DNA from 3 places in the Streptomyces sp. NPDC057307 genome. Region 1 is predicted to be linked to each of the others. Evidence: riboswitches for the same ligand, from Rfam matches in the RefSeq annotation. Region 1 holds a riboswitch; each other region holds the start of a gene.
The links. A riboswitch is a leader RNA that binds a small molecule or an ion and turns the genes downstream of it on or off. The one in region 1 is predicted to bind cyclic di-AMP.
Positions count from the first base shown of each region.

Region 1 (5,191 bases):
GCGGGTGGGACGTCTGATCGCGTCGGTGCGGACCACTCTCCACAAGACCGAGAGGGGAGAACAGCTCATGGCCGAGGAAATTCTCGACGGCTTCGATCACACCCGTTACGAGGGGGAGGTGACGGAGCGATGGGGCCGGGAGGCGTACGAGCAGGGGGACCGCTGGTGGCGGTCGCTGAGCGAGAGCGAGCGCCGGGAGTTCATGGACCGGCACGAGAACATCGCCCGCGACTGGGGGCGGGCCAAGAAGGACGGTCTCGCCGCCGACAGCGATCAGGCACAGGCCATCGCCGCCCGGCACTGCGAGTGGCTGTCGAGCACCACGAGCCCTTCCAGGTCGTACGTCATCGGCGTCACCGCGATGTACGTCGACGACGCGCGCTTCGGCCGTAACTACGACAAGTACGCGGAGGGCGCGGCCGTCCTCGTACGGGACGCGATGAAGGTGTACGCCGAGCGCCATCTCACCGACTGACGGGTTCGCTGCGCCTCGATTTCCAGGCGCCCGACCGCCCCGCTCCCGCCCCGCTCCCGCCCCGCCACAGGTCACCGCACTGGCCCACCGATAGCCCAGTCGGTCGACGGCGGGTAGCCGCCCGGCGCGTGAGGGGCCAGCCTAGGGAGGGCGCGGTACCGTCCGCAGCCGTCGACGGACCGGGCAGGAGACCACTGGTGGGGCAGAGAGACAGCGGAGACGACGGGACGGCGGGCGGCGGCGGGGACGACGGCCGCCGTCCCGCCGAGAGTGCTGTCCGCCGCCCCGGCCTGGCCGGCAGGCTCCGCGGTCTCGGCAACAGCGCCCGGCGCGGGATCCGCCGGGGCTTCGAGCGCGCCGACGCCGGCTTCCGCCGGGCGGACTCCCGCCCGGCCGCCCCGGTCCCGCCGGCCTTCGACCCGGACGATCCCACCTGGGACGGCCGGTCCTCCGCCGACAAGCACCCCGCGGGCTTCGGTCCCGACGACCCCCGTCCGGCCGGGCGAGGACGCGGCCGGCACGCCGCCCGGCCGGCGCATCCGATCGTGGAGATCCTGCCCGGCCTGATCATCGTGGCGGGGATCGTCCTGGACCAGACGACCCCGACGGCCATCACCGCTTCCCCGCTCTACGCGGCGGCGCCGCTGGTCGCCGCCCCGTTCTTCTCGTTCCTGCGCACCCTCGTCATCGGCATCCTGGCCACCGCCGCCGTCGTCGGGCTGCACTTCCTCAACGACACGGTGGACGCGGTCGAGACGGTCACCGAGTCGCTGACCGTCTTCACGGTCTCCGTGCTGGCGCTGGCCATCAACGGAGTCGTACGCCGCAGCGGCGAACGCCTGGCCTCGGCGCGCGTCATCGCCGAGGCCGCCCAGCGGGCCGTCCTGCCGACGCCCGCCGCCCGGATCGGCGGGCTCCATATCGCCGCGCGCTACGAGGCGGCGGAGGAGGGGGCGTTCATCGGCGGTGACCTGTTCGCCGTCCAGGACACGGAGTACGGGGTACGGCTGGTGGTCGGCGACGTACGCGGCAAGGGCATGGGCGCCGTCGAGACCGTGGCCGTCGTCATCGGCGCCTTCCGCGAGGCCGCCGAGCAGGAGCGGTCGCTCGAAGGGGTCGCGCAACGGCTGGAGCGGGCGCTGGCCCGCGAAGGCACCCGGCGGGACGGGATCGACCTGTTCGAGGGTTTCACCACCGCCGTACTCGCCGAGATCCCGCACGTCGAGGGCATGGTGCGCGTGGTCAACCGCGGGCACCCGGAGCCGCTGCTGCTCGCCCCCGACGGCGGGCTGACCGTGCTGTCCCCCGCCGATCCGGCGCTGCCGCTCGGGATGGGCGAGCTGGGGACCTGGCCGGACCGCGCGGACGAGGTCCCGTACGAGTCCGGGGCGACACTGCTCCTCTACACGGACGGGCTCACCGAGGCGCGCAACGCGGCGGGCGTCTTCTACAACCCGCGCGAACGGCTCGCGGGACGGATCTTCCCCGGCCCCGACGAACTGCTCGACGCGATCGTCGGGGACGTACGGCTGCACACCGGCGGCGGCAGTACGGACGACATGGCGCTGCTGGCCGTCAGCCGGCCCACCCCGCGACAGCCGGAGCGGCGCCGGACGATGCCGGTCGTGCCGTGACTCGATCGCGTCGCGACCCGTCCTGGCCGGACGGGACACGGCGTGCCGTGCGGCGCCATCTCGCCCGCCACGCTGCGTAGTTGAAGTGCACCACTCCGCATAACATTTGACGCACCGTCAGTTCGAGTGTGTGATCGCACACGATCCGAAGGGCGATCAACTCGCCCGATTCCACCCGCTTGTGTCCCGGTTGGTCCAGGCCGCGTCCGCTAACGATCACCCGGAACAGCTTGGAATAAGCCCCGGTCGTCTATTAACGTTCGATAACGCAGCGCGGTTGTCCCAGCCGTCGAAGAGACGGCACCGTGCGCACGCGCCGAATTCCGCAAGGAAACCGGGGAACCACCAATTGGGGTGAATCGGGCGTCTCTTGCTGCCTCGTGCGGCGAAAAACGCTCGTAGGAGACCTTCCTGCTCCGAACCCGTCAGCTAACCCGGTAGGCGAGAAGGAAGGAAAGGAGAGCGCCCCAGTGGCGTCCAACAGGCCTGCCCCCGAAGCCTCAGCCCCGGTCCATTTCGGTCCCGGGAGCCGGTTCGCCGGTACCGATCGCACCGACGACGAGGCGAACAAGGGCTGGGAGGAGTGGAATCCCACCGCGGACTCCATCCGTCCCGTACGCGGCAAACACCGTGTCGCCAAGCAGCGCAACGCTCTCGCCCGCAGCTCCACGGTCCTCGGAGTAGGCGTCATCGCCGCGGTCGGCGCGGGAGGCATAGCCTCCGCGCAGGACAAGCCAGCGGTCTCGATATCACTTCCCGACGCGCTCTCGGACAGTTTCCCCGACGCCAAGTCTCTTCCCGGTGTCGGGTCTTTCATGTCCGACGGCGACGACAAGAACGACGAGACGCCCTCTCCGCTCACCACGGCCGGCCTCACCGCGGCCGACGCCCAGCAGGGCACCACCGACTCCGGCGAGGCGCTGCGCGCCCGCATCCTGCAGCAGGCGGAGCAGCAGCAGGCCGAGGCCGACGCCGTCCAGAAGGCGAGCGCCGAGACGGCCGCCGCCGAGAAGGCCGCGGCCGAGGCGAAGAAGCAGCAGACCGACGCCGAGGAGAAGGCCGCCGAGGAGAAGCGCAAGGCGAAGGAGGCGGCCGAGCGCAAGGCCGAGAAGGAGCGCCTGGAGAAGCTGGCCGCCAGTTTCTCGCTCCCCACCTCGTCGTACACGCTCACCTCGACGTACGGCCAGAGCGGCTCCATGTGGTCCTCCGGCCAGCACACCGGCCTGGACTTCGCCGCCCCCACGGGCACGCCCGCCAAGGCCGTCCACAGCGCGACCGTCAAGTCGGCCGGCTGGTCGGGGTCGTACGGCTACCGCGTGGTGCTGGAGCTGGACGACGGCACGGAGATCTGGTACGCCCACCTGTCCTCGATGACCGTCGCCGCCGGCCAGAAGGTCACCACCGGCGAGACCGTCGGACGCGTGGGGGCCACCGGCAACGTCACCGGCCCGCACCTGCACCTCGAGGTGCACACCGCGGGCGGCAGCGGGATCGACCCGCTGAGCTGGCTCCGCAGCAAGGGACTCACTCCTTGATACGGGCCGAGCCTCAGGGCAGGTCCTAGCTCCGATACGGGTTGTAGCCGCCGTAGTCGATGTACGGCGGCGGAGTCCACACCCGCCCCGTCGCCCGCGCCGCGTACGCCAGCGCGGGCGACGCCATGTCCCGGCGCTGCCACATGTGGTGCAGCAGCTCCTGCTCGCGCTCGGCGAAGTCCGGGTCCGCCGCGCCGCGGCCCGCCCGGTGGCGCAGGAACGCGAGGGCGGTCGCGAACGCCTGGTACTCGCGGACCGTGCGGGCCGCCGCCGACCCGTACGTACGGCCCGCGACATCGCGCGCCGCCGAGCGCGCCCGCATCGAGGACAGCGCGAGCGGTTCGGTCTCGCCGAGCCAGCCGGCCGCCGCGTACGCGGGCAACTCGGCCGAGACCGTGCGCAGTTCGCGCTGCCGGCTCCAGATCGCCAGCCAGGTGAGCAGGGCGAAGGCGGGGACCATGAAGGCCGCGTACACCGCGTAGAAGCCGTACGGGCCGAACAGCGACGAGGAGCCGTTCCACAGCGCGTGCGTGCCCATGGCGAGCGTGAGGCCGAGCACCGGCAGCAGCCAACGGCGCACGCGCCGGCGGCGGGAGGTCAGGGCCGCGAGGCCGAAGCCGATGCCCGTGAGGACCGTGAAGAGCGGATGGGCGAACGGCGACATCACCACCCGTACGAAGAAGGTCGCCGCGGTCACGGAGGCGAGGCCCGAGTTGCCGATCTGCTGGTCCTCGCCGAAGGCGTTGCCGAGATAGAGGATGTTCTCGGTGAAGGCGAAGCCGGTCGCGGTGAAGCCGGCGACGACGACCCCGTCGACGAGACCGGTGAACGACTTCCGCCGGAAGAGGAAGATCAGCAGGATCGCGGCGGCCTTCGCGCTCTCCTCGACGATCGGCGCCACCACCGTGGCCCCCAGGGACTCCGCGCCGGTGGGGTCGGCGGTGGCGGTGGCTATCCACTGGGTCGCGAAGGAGTTCGCCGTGATCGCCACGAGGGCGGCCGCACACGCGCCCCAGGCGAAGGCGAAGATCAGATTCCGCCAGGGCCCCGGCTCGACCCGGTCCAGCCAGCGGAAGGCCGCCATCAGCAGCGGCACGGGCAGGGTCGCCAGACCGAGACCGACGAGAAACCCCTGCGTACCGGTCTGTTCCCGGACGAGCGACAGGATCAGCAGGCCGCAGATGGCGAGCAGGATGATCACCGCGCCCGCGCGCACCGCCGGATGCCGCCAGAACGAGCGGTGCGGCCGGTAGCGCCGGCGGGCCCGCTCCGGCACGGCGGCCCACATGTCACCGAGCCGCTGTTGCCGCTCGAACGCGGGGATCGCCGGGTGTGGGTACGGGGCCGGGTCCGGGTCCGGATACGGCGGCGAGGGCGGGAACGGAGGGATGTGCGGCGGGGCGTGCGGAGCGGCGTGCGGCGGTGGTCGGGACGGTTCGGACACCTCCTGACCCTAACGAGCGCCACCGACATCCCGCGACGGTGCCCGTCGGGTCCCGGCCGACGTCCTACTCGGCCGGAACGCCCTCCGGAACGACGCGGCGGAA
Region 1 covers NZ_JBHUZM010000019.1:16,096-21,286, reverse strand. The annotation lists gene ACFUN8_RS10345 (MerR family transcriptional regulator) at 1-475, shown strand, start outside; gene ACFUN8_RS10340 (PP2C family protein-serine/threonine phosphatase) at 1,018-2,109, shown strand; cyclic di-AMP (ydaO/yuaA leader) riboswitch at 2,414-2,568, shown strand; gene ACFUN8_RS10335 (M23 family metallopeptidase) at 2,580-3,644, shown strand; gene ACFUN8_RS10330 (PrsW family intramembrane metalloprotease) at 3,670-5,088, opposite strand; gene trmB (tRNA (guanosine(46)-N7)-methyltransferase TrmB) at 5,153-5,191, opposite strand, start outside.

Region 2 (5,191 bases), on a different contig from region 1:
TCGGACGCGGCGTGCGCCACGGCCAGGGAGACACCGAGGATGGCGTTGGCGCCGAGCGAGGACTTGTCCGGCGTGGCGTCCAGGTCGAACATCGCCTGGTCGATGAGGCGCTGCTCGGTGGCGTCGTAGCCGACGAGCTCCGGGCCGATCTGCTCGATGACGGCGAGGACGGCCTTCTCGACACCCTTGCCCTGGTAGCGGTTCTGGTCACCGTCGCGGAGCTCGAGGGCCTCGAACGCACCGGTGGACGCACCGGAGGGGACAGCAGCACGGCCGGTGCTGCCGTCGTCGAGGCCGACCTCGACCTCGACCGTGGGGTTGCCTCGGGAGTCAAGGATTTCCCGGGCTACGACGACGTCGATGGACGGCACGAGCATCTCCTTCTGGGATGTGACGCGTGGAGTGCAGGGCCTCGTTGGCCTTGCGGCATGAGCCTAACCGGCTCCCGGTCGGCGGTCGGCAGATGCCCGCCCGCTGGGACGAAAAGAGTCCTGAATGCCCGTTCAGCCGCGAATGTCCTGGGGTCCGTGGACCGGCGGCCGGGCGGACCCGGGCGTCGTACCGCAGCACCTCGGACAGGGCCCGAGCCCCGTACCGCAGCACCTCGGACAGGGCCCGAGCCCCGGTACGGCGCGTCCGGGGGGAGTGAGGCGCGCCGTGCCGGGGCTCAGGGAGGGAAGGGTCAGCTCAGGTGGAGCTGCTGACCCGGGAAGATCTCGTCGGCGTTCTCGACGATGTCCTTGTTCAGGTCGAAGAGCTTCTTCCAGCCACCTTCGACCTTCTTGGCGTCCGCGATCTTGGAGAGCGTGTCGCCGGCCTTGACCTTGTACTCGCCGTCGCCCTTCTTGATCGGGCCGCGCGTCTCACTACGCGAGGCGGGCTGCTCCTGCGCGGCGCGCGGGGCGGACTCCTGCTTCGGGGCGGCCTTCGGGGCAGGGGCCTGCTGCTGGGCGCTGTCGTCCGAGCCGGCGTTGTTGGAGGCGTTGGACAGGCCGACACCACAGCTCGGCCAGGCACCCTTGCCCTGGCCCGCGAGGACCTTCTCGGCGATCTGTATCTGCTGCGACTTCGACGCCTGGTCGGCGCTGGAGGCGAAGGCGGTGCCGCCGTACGCGGCCCAGGTGGAGGGCGAGAACTGGAGGCCGCCGGAGTAGCCGTTGCCGGTGTTGATGGACCAGTTGCCGCCGGACTCGCACTGGGCGACGGCGTCCCACTCGGCGGTGGTGGCCGCGGAGGCGGAGGTGGCGCCGATCAGCGGGGCCGCGACAGCGGCACCGGTGATGCCGGCGAGCGTGGCGTAGCGGACGGCCTTGGAGGGGCGGCGGTGCTTGGCCTTGCCGGACTTGCTGGAAAACAGCATGCGAAATCTCCTCACCGACGCCTACGAGGTGAGCTGTCGGGTTCGGGCCAAGTGAGTTGCCCGGCCGTGCGACCCGGGAACGTCTTCACGTCCCCCTGCACACGGCTGCACCCCGAGCCGGCCGTACTGGCCGGCACTTACCTTTGGGTCCCCCGCTCCTGCCTTCGGCGCTTGACGCGACGACTACTCCCCCCGACCGACGGCAGGATTCGGCGTGACGGTCGACGGTGCCCGCGGTGCGAGCGGTTCAGACCGTAAACACAGACATCCCGGATGTTCAAAGAAGGAACATCCGGGATGATTCGCCCATCCCGCCCCGAGGAAACCTCTGTTTACGCAGGTCGGGACGGAAGCGAGGCGACGTGCCGGTCAGACCGCATCAGTTGGGACGAAGAGACCCTTGTCTCACTTGCGCAGATACGGACATAGACCGTTTAACTACCCCTACTTCGCGGTCAGATCGAGGCTCTGGCCCGGCAGGATCAGGTCGGCGTCGGAGCCCACGACCTCGCGGTTCGCCGCGTAGAGCGCGGACCAGCCGCCCTCCACCTTCTGCTCGTCGGCGATGGCCCACAGGTTGTCGCCGGCCTGGACGGTGTACGAGCCGTCGGCGGCGGCCGTGTCCTCGGCGGCGGTGTCACCGTTACGTGCCGAACCGTCACCCCGCGAGGCATGACGGCCACTTTCACGCTCTTCGTCCGCGTTGCCCGTCTTGCCTGCTTCGGTCGACCCGTCGGTGGCGCCCGTTCCGGCGTCCGCCTCGCCGCGGTGCTTGCCGGTGCCCTGGCCGGCGTCGGCCTCGGTGCCGGGCTCCGCGCTCGGCGTCGTACCGGACCCGGTACCCGACTCCGTACTCGACTCCGTACTCGGCTCCGCGCTGGGCTTCTCGCCACCGGAGGCCGAATCACGGCCGAACTGCCCGGACGACGGCGTCGACTCGGGAGCGGGCGGCAGCACGGCCTCCTCGCTCGACTCGGGCGCGGGCTCCGCGGACGTCTCGGGCTGCTGGGTGGCGTCGCCGGAGGGCTCGCCATCCGGCGACGCACCGTCGTCCGCCGTGAGCCCGGTGACCAGCGCGCAGGTCGGCCACGCGGTCGGCCCCTGCGCGTCGAGGATCTTCTCGGCCACGGCTATCTGCTGGCTGCGGCTGGCCTGGTCGGCGGTGGGCGCGTACGCCGTACCGCCGAAGTCGGCCCAGGTCTCCTGGGCGATCTGGAGCCCGCCGTAGTGCCCGTTGCCGAAGTCGGCGCTCCACATGCCGCCGCTCTCGCACTCGGCGACACGGTCCCAGGTGGCGGCGTCGGCCGCGCTGGCGCCGGTCGCGCCGAGCAGCGGGATGGCGATCGCCGAGCCTGTCACCCCTGCCGCGACGACGAGGGCGGGGGCTTGACGGGGCCGACGGTGCCGGCCGTTCCCGGAGCGCATGCGATTGCCTTCCGTGAGACTGCTGAAACGTGAATCCCGAACACGGGTTCCGAACGTGAATTCCGAACAGGTGACTGCTGGGACGGTCGTGAACGTAGCCGTACTCCAACGTCTGTCACAAGTCGATACAGCGGAGATCACGTGAAAGTCACAGTGTTGACGATCACTCAGTCACGCACCGCTGTGAACTGCACCGGGAGCGTACGCAGTCCACGCATGATGAGCCCGCCACGCCACCGCAAATCGGATGGATCGACCGCAAGTCGCAAGTCGGGCAGGCGGGTCAGGAGTGTCCCGAGCGCGGCCTGTCCTTCCAGGCGGGCGAGCGGTGCGCCGAGACAGTAGTGGATGCCGTGGCCGTATCCGAGGTGTTTGTTGTCACTCCGCGACAGATCGAGCCGGTCCGGATCGGCGAACCGCTCCGGGTCGCGGTCGGCGGCGGCCAGTACGACGAGGACGGGGTCGCCCACCGCGACGCTCTGCCCGCCGAGTTGGACGGGCTCGGTGGCGTAGCGCCAGGTGGCCAGCTCCACCGGCCCGTCGTAGCGCAGCAGTTCCTCGATCCCGGTGGCGAGCAGCCCGGTCTCGCCTGCGTCGAGGGAGCGTTGAAGGCGTTCGCGCTGGTCGGGGTTGCGAAGCAGCGCGTAGACCCCGTTGCCCACCAGATTGACGGTCGTCTCGAACCCCGCGAAGAGCAGGATGAACGCCATGGCGGCGGCCTCGTTCTCGGTGAGGTGCTCGCCGTCGTCGCTCGCGCGGATCAGCCCGGAGATCAGGTCGTCGCCGGGGGCGTCCCTCTTGCGGTGGATGAGTTCGGCGAGATACCCCCGCATCTTCTTCACGGACCGCGCGACCCCACCCCGCGGCCCGCCGCCGTGCCGGATCATCATCCCGGCCCAGTCGCGGAAGTCGTCCTGGTCCTCGCGCGGGACCCCGAGCAGATCGCAGATCGCGTAGATGGGGAGCGGGAAGGCGAAGTCATGGATGAGGTCGGCCTCCCCCTTCGCCGCGAAGGCGTCGATCAGCCCGTCCGTCAACTCCTGCACACGGGGCGCGAATTCGGCCACCCGGCGCGGGGTGAACGCCTGCGACACCAGGCGCCGCAGCCGGGTGTGGTCGGGCGGATCGATGTTCAGCAGATGCGTCATCAACTCCGCGCCCCGCTCCCCCGGGATCCCCGTCTTCCCCTTGGCGTGCGCCTGCTCGGCGTGATGCACGGGATTCTTGGACAGCCGGGGATCGGCGAGGGCCCGCTTGGCATCCACGTACCGCGTCACGAGCCACGCGTCGACCCCACTGGGCAGCCGGGTCCGGTGCACGGGCGCGTGCTCGCGCAGCCAGGCGTAGGCGGGGTAGGGGTCGGTGGCGAACTCCCAGGTGAAGAGTTCGGGGGCGGGGGGTGACAGCTCGGACATGCGCCCGACAGTAACCGGCGCCTGTGCGTTCCCCAGGACCGCGGGGTCGAGGTCGGGTACTCGGTCCGTGATCGCCTTCGGGGCCGCGCTGGAGCACAGTCAGCCGTCTCCCCGGCTCTCCCGAAGGCGAGGACAGAACCACCGCGTACTGCGAAAATCCCAGCTATGAACGCGTCTACCTCTCCCGCAGACCACGACTGGAACGACTTACTCCAGCAAGGCACCGGTCCCGTGCAGCAGAGCTTCCTGGACCTGGTGAGAGACACCCGTGACTACGTCGGCTACCACCCCAACGTCGTCTGGGGAGATCTCCAGACCCCGCGGTACGCCGAGGCCATGCTGCGCCTCGTCGTCGGTTTCCATGAGCTCCCCGACGACGTCGAGGCCGGTGTCGCTGCACGGACGGCACGAGCCCAGTACATCGGGCAGGACGGCAGGAGCTACCACGTACTGCTCGGAGAGCAGGCTCTGCTGACGAACATCGGCGGCGCGGACGTCATGCGAAGCCAGCTCCAGCACCTGCTGAAAGCCACCGCGCTTCCCGGGCTCACCTTGGGCATCATTCCCGCGCGCGCCCCACTCCACATCTATCCCGGCGACGGCTTCTCTCTCTTCGACGACCGCCGAGCCGAGGTGGAGGGCTACCGCGGCGCCGAAACGATCACCGACCCCGCCCGGCTCCAGGTGTTCCGCGCGGCGTTCGCGCTCCTCCAACCGTCGGCCGTGTACGGCCAGGACGCGCGCGACCTCATCAAGGCCACGATCTCGGTGACGTGACAAGCGACGACAGAGCACGGTTGCCGGCGGCAGGTTCGACGGGAACCTGCGAAGCAACTGAGGTTCGCGGAGAAACGCCACGACGCCGGAGTGGCGGATTCCGTGTCGCCCTCGAGGCCGGCGAAGTGGTCGAACTCGCCCGCTTCGACGCCGAGAATGAAGGCGCGGAGCTTCTCGGGGGTGGTGGTGACGATGGTGACGGGCTGGTCGCTCT
Region 2 covers NZ_JBHUZM010000003.1:61,900-67,090, forward strand. The annotation lists gene eno (phosphopyruvate hydratase) at 1-377, opposite strand, end outside; gene ACFUN8_RS02090 (transglycosylase family protein) at 683-1,360, opposite strand; cyclic di-AMP (ydaO/yuaA leader) riboswitch at 1,364-1,540, opposite strand; gene ACFUN8_RS02095 (transglycosylase family protein) at 1,805-2,785, opposite strand; gene ACFUN8_RS02100 (cytochrome P450) at 2,953-4,200, opposite strand; gene ACFUN8_RS02105 (DUF5753 domain-containing protein) at 4,366-4,977, shown strand.
Region 2: another riboswitch for cyclic di-AMP. It lies ahead of ACFUN8_RS02090 (transglycosylase family protein); the one in region 1 lies ahead of ACFUN8_RS10335 (M23 family metallopeptidase).

Region 3 (5,191 bases), on a different contig from region 1:
GGCCGAGGAAATGGAGCGCGCCCAGGCCCAGTTGGAGCGCGAATGGCTCGACCGGCTCGGTACGGTCGCGGGCCGCGCGGACGAACTGTGCCGGTTCGCGGTGCTGTTCGGCGACCCGCAGCTGGCGCTCACCGCCGTCCAGCGGGTGCTGGACGTCACGGCCGACGAGGTGCGCGCGGTGGCCGAGGCCCGGCTGCGCCCGGACAACAGGGCGGTGCTGGTCTACGAGCCGACGACCGCCGACGACGAGGACGCCGCCTCCGACGAGATCACCGACGAGCACGAGGGGGCGGACCAGTGACCGACGCTGCCGTGACCATGGAGTTCCACCCGCAGCCGACGGCCGGAGAGGCCAGGCCCTGGGCGTTTCCCGCGCCCGAGCGCGGCGCGCTGCCCAACGGACTGACGGTGCTGCGCTGCCACCGCCCCGGCCAGCAGGTGGTGGCCGTCGAGATCTCCCTGGCCGCTCCGCTGGAGGCGGAGCCCGAGGGACTGGACGGCGTCGCCACGATCATGGCCCGCGCGCTGTCCGAGGGCACCGACAAGCACACCGCCGAGGAGTTCGCCGCCGAGCTGGAGCGCTGCGGCGCCACCCTCGACGCGCACGCCGACCACCCCGGCGTCCGGGTCTCCCTGGAGGTCCCGGTCTCCCGGCTGCCCAAGGCGCTCGGACTGCTCGCCGACGCCCTGCGCGCGCCGCTGTTCTCGGAGAGCGAGGTCGGCCGGCTCGTCACGAACCGGCTGGACGAGATCCCGCACGAGCAGGCCAACCCGGCCCGCCGCGCGGCCAAGCAGCTCTCCAAGGAGCTGTTCCCGGTCACCTCGCGCATGTCGCGTCCGCGCCAGGGCACCGAGGAGACCGTCGGACGCATCGACGCGAAGGGCGTCCGCGCCTTCTACGACGCGCATGTCCGCCCGGCCACCGCCACTGCGGTGATCGTCGGCGACCTCACCGGCGTGGACGTCGACGCGCTGCTCGCCGAGACCCTCGGTGACTGGACGGGCGACACCTCGGAGCCGCGCCCCGTGCCGCCGGTGACGGCCGACGACACCGGCCGTGTGGTCATCGTGGACCGGCCCGGAGCCGTACAGACCCAGCTCCTGATCGGCCGGGTCGGTCCCGACCGGCACGACCGCGTCTGGCCGGCCCAGGTGCTCGGCACGTACTGCCTGGGCGGCACGCTCACCTCCCGGCTCGACCGGGTGCTGCGCGAGGAGAAGGGCTACACGTACGGCGTGCGGTCCTTCGCGCAGGTGCTGCGCTCCGACCCGCACGGCACGGGCGCCTCCATGCTCGCCATCAGCGGCTCCGTGGACACCGAGTCGACCGGGCCCGCGCTGGACGACCTGTGGAAGGTCCTGCGCACGCTCGCGGCCGAAGGGCTGACGGACGCCGAGCGCGAGACGGCCGTGCAGAATCTGGTCGGCGTCGCGCCGCTGAAGTACGAGACGGCCGCGTCCGTCGCGGACACGCTCGCCGACCAGGTCGAGCAGCACCTCCCGGACGACTTCCAGGCGCAGCTGTACGCGCGCCTGGCCGAGACCGGCACGGTCGAGGCGACGGCCGCCGTCGTCAGCGCCTTCCCGGGCGACCGGCTGGTCACGGTGCTCGTCGGGGACGCCTCGGTGATCCGGGAGCCGATCGAGGCCCTGGGGATCGGCGAGGTGAAGGTCGTCACCGGCTGAGGCCGATGACGACGACGACCGCCCGTCGGCTCGGTGCGGACGTCCGATCAGCACGGACAAAGGGAACCCCGGTGACGAACCAGTCGCCGGGGTTCCCCGCTATGTCCGCATTCATGAGGAGGTTGCCTGAATGCCCTGTGGCGTGCGCTACAAAAGGGCCTGTCTGTTTGGTGATTGAAAGATGACCCCTTTAGCGTCGGTCCGGCTGTTCGCCAGAGCCCGCCGCATCCGCGGCACCGGACAGCCATCGCCGAGTCCCCGTCAGGCGCGAGCCTGGGGAGCCGGGGACCCAATCATGTCCCTGGGGTGAATCGGGGGCCTTCGCGTGATCCGCGGAGGAGCCCGTAGGAGACCTTCCTGCTCCGAACCCGTCAGCTAACCCGGTAGGCGAGAAGGAAGGAAAGGACCAGCCACTTCATGGCGTTCACCCGTGCCACCGGGAAGCACCGTGCCCCGAGCCGAATGACGCGCCGAGGCGCGAACTTCGCCGGAGTCGCGACTCTCACCGCCGCCGGTGTCATCGGCACCCTCGGATCCCCGGCGCTCGCCGCCGACATGGAGGCGGCCGTCGCCCAGGACACCGCTCCGGTCACCCCGGCCCGCGCCATCGTCATCGACGACTCCCTCGCCGCGACGATCGACGCCCAGGCCGACGCCCAGCATCTGGCCGCCCAGAAGGCCGCGGCGGCGAAGGCGCGGGCGGAGGCCGCTGCCCGCGCCAAGGCCGAGGCGAAGCGCAAGGCGGAGGCCCGCGCGAAGGAACTGCGCGAGGCCAAGGAGCGCGCGGCACGGGCCGCGGAGCGCGAGCGCCTCAACTCCTACCAACTCCCCGTCGCCGGCTCCCCGGTCACCACCGGCTACCAGACCGGCGGCGCGCTCTGGTCCTCCGGCAGCCACTCCGGCGTCGACTTCCGCGCGGCGTCCGGCACTTCGGTCGTGGCCGTCGGCGCGGGCACCGTCGTGGAGGCCGGCTGGGGCGGCGCGTACGGCAACAACGTCGTCATCCGCATGAACGACGGCACGTACACCCAGTACGGACACCTCTCCTCGATCGGCGTCACCGTCGGCCAGAGCGTCACGCCGGGCGCGCCGATCGCGCTCTCGGGCTCGACCGGCAACTCGACCGGCCCGCACCTGCACTTCGAGGCGCGGACGAGCGCGGAGTACGGCTCCGACATCGACCCCGTCGCGTACCTGCGCGCGCACGGCGTCAGCGTCTGACTCTCTACGCGCGGAGAACGCGACCATGCGCGGAGACACGACTGCGCGCGGAGACATGACGAAGGCCCCGGCGTCCTGCCGGGGCCTTCGTCGTGCGTGTGCGATTCAGCGCGTGTGCGGCTCGGCGCGTGTGCGATTCGGTGCGTGTGCGGTTCAGACGGTCTCGGGCAGCTCGTCCAGACCCTCGGCGACCAGCTTCGCCAGCCGGTCCAGCGCGGCGTCCGCGCCGTCCGCGTCGGAGAACAGGACGATCTCCTCGCCGCCCTGCGCGCCCAGTCCCAGCACGGCGAGCATCGACGCCGCGTTGACCGGGCTGCCGTCGGCCTTGGCGATCGTCACGGGAACGCCGGAGGCCGTGGCGGCACGGACGAAGATGGAGGCGGGACGGGCGTGCAGGCCCTCGGCCCAGCCGACGTTGACGCGGCGCTCAGCCATGGTGTTGCCCTTCAAAGTCACAGTTGTTGTCTAGACCAGTGTCTCATGTGCCCCGTAACGGACCGATGAGGCACCCCCAGCCTGCCCCGGCCGCGCAGCCGCCGCTACCGGTGCGCGCGCCGTAGGCTCTCCCCATGACGCCGCCGTCACAGCACGCGTACCCCGCTCACTGGGAAGCAGACGTGGTCCTGCGCGACGGGGGCACCGCCCGCGTCCGGCCCATCACCACCGACGACGCCGAGCGGCTGGTCAGCTTCTACGAACAGGTCTCCGACGAGTCGAAGTACTACCGCTTCTTCGCGCCCTACCCCCGGCTCTCCGACAAGGACGTCTACCGGTTCACCCACCACGACTACGTGGACCGGGTGGGCCTCGCCGTCACCGTCGGCGGCGAGTTCGTCGCCACCGTCCGCTACGACCGCATCGACGGCCGGGGCATGCCCGCCTCCGCCCCGGCCGACGAGGCCGAGGTCGCCTTCCTCGTCCAGGACGCGCACCAGGGGCGCGGGATCGCCTCCGCGCTCCTCGAACACATCGCCGCGGTGGCGCGCGAGCGCGGGATCCGGCGCTTCGCGGCGGAGGTGCTGCCCGCCAACAACAAGATGATCAAGGTGTTCCGGGACGCCGGGTTCACCCAGAAACGCAACTTCGAGGACGGCTCGGTCCGCCTCGTCCTCGACCTCGAACCGACCGCGGAGTCCCTCGCCGTCCAGCGGGGCCGCGAGCAGCGCGCCGAGGCGCGCTCGGTGCAGCGGCTCCTCGGCCCGTCGTCCGTGGCCGTCGTCGGCGCCGGACGCACGGCGGGCGGCGTGGGACGGGCGGTGCTGCGCAATCTGCTCGACGGGGGTTTCACGGGGCGTACGTACGCGGTGAATCTGGCCCTGCCCCCGGAACTGGCCGAGATCGACGGCGTCCCCGCCGTACGCTCCCTCGCGGAGATCCGGGAACCCGTCGATCTCGCGATCGTCGCCGTGCCCGCCGAGCGGGTGCCCGAAGTCGTCGCCGACTGCGGCGAACACGGCGTCCAGGGCCTGGTCGTCCTGTCCGCCGGATACGCGGAGAGCGGGCCCGTCGGCCGGGAGCGGCAGCGCGCGCTGGTGCGGCAGGCGCGCTCGTACGGGATGCGGGTCATCGGGCCCAACGCGTTCGGCGTCATCAACACCTCGCCGTCCGTCCGGCTGAACGCCTCGCTCGCGCCCGAGCCGCCCGACCGGGGGCGGATCGGCCTCTTCACCCAGTCGGGCGCGATCGGCATCGCGCTGCTCGCCGGGCTGGTACGGCGCGGCGCCGGCCTGTCCACCTTCATCTCGGCGGGCAACCGCGCGGACGTCTCGGGCAACGACTTCCTCCAGTACTGGCACGACGACCCGGACACCGACGTCGTGCTGCTGTACCTCGAATCGATCGGCAACCCACGGAAGTTCACGCGTCTGGCGAGGCGTACGGGGGCGGTGAAGCCGGTCGTCGTCGCGAAGGGCGCGCGGCACAGCGGCAGCGCGCCGCCGGGGCACTCGGTGCCCGTCACCCGCATTCCCGAAGCGACGGTCTCGGCGCTGCTCAGCCAGGCGGGCGTGATCCGCGTGGACACCGTCACGGAACTGGTGGACGCGGGCCTCCTGCTCGCGACCCAGCCCCTGCCGGCGGGGCCGCACGTGGCGATCCTCGGCAACTCGGAGTCGCTCGGGCTGCTCACGTACGACGCCTGCCTGACGGAGGGCCTGCGCCCGCTGCCCCCACTCGACCTCACGACATCGGCCCGCCCGGAGGACTTCCGTACGGCACTGGCCACGGCACTCGCGGACCCGGGCTGCGACGCGGTCGTCGTCACGGCGATCCCCTGGGTCGGCGA
Region 3 covers NZ_JBHUZM010000160.1:5,022-10,212, forward strand. The annotation lists gene ACFUN8_RS32680 (M16 family metallopeptidase) at 1-301, shown strand, start outside; gene ACFUN8_RS32685 (M16 family metallopeptidase) at 319-1,686, shown strand; cyclic di-AMP (ydaO/yuaA leader) riboswitch at 1,925-2,091, shown strand; gene ACFUN8_RS32690 (M23 family metallopeptidase) at 2,104-2,907, shown strand; gene ACFUN8_RS32695 (HPr family phosphocarrier protein) at 3,061-3,342, opposite strand; gene ACFUN8_RS32700 (GNAT family N-acetyltransferase) at 3,477-5,191, shown strand, end outside.
Region 3: another riboswitch for cyclic di-AMP. It lies ahead of ACFUN8_RS32690 (M23 family metallopeptidase); the one in region 1 lies ahead of ACFUN8_RS10335 (M23 family metallopeptidase).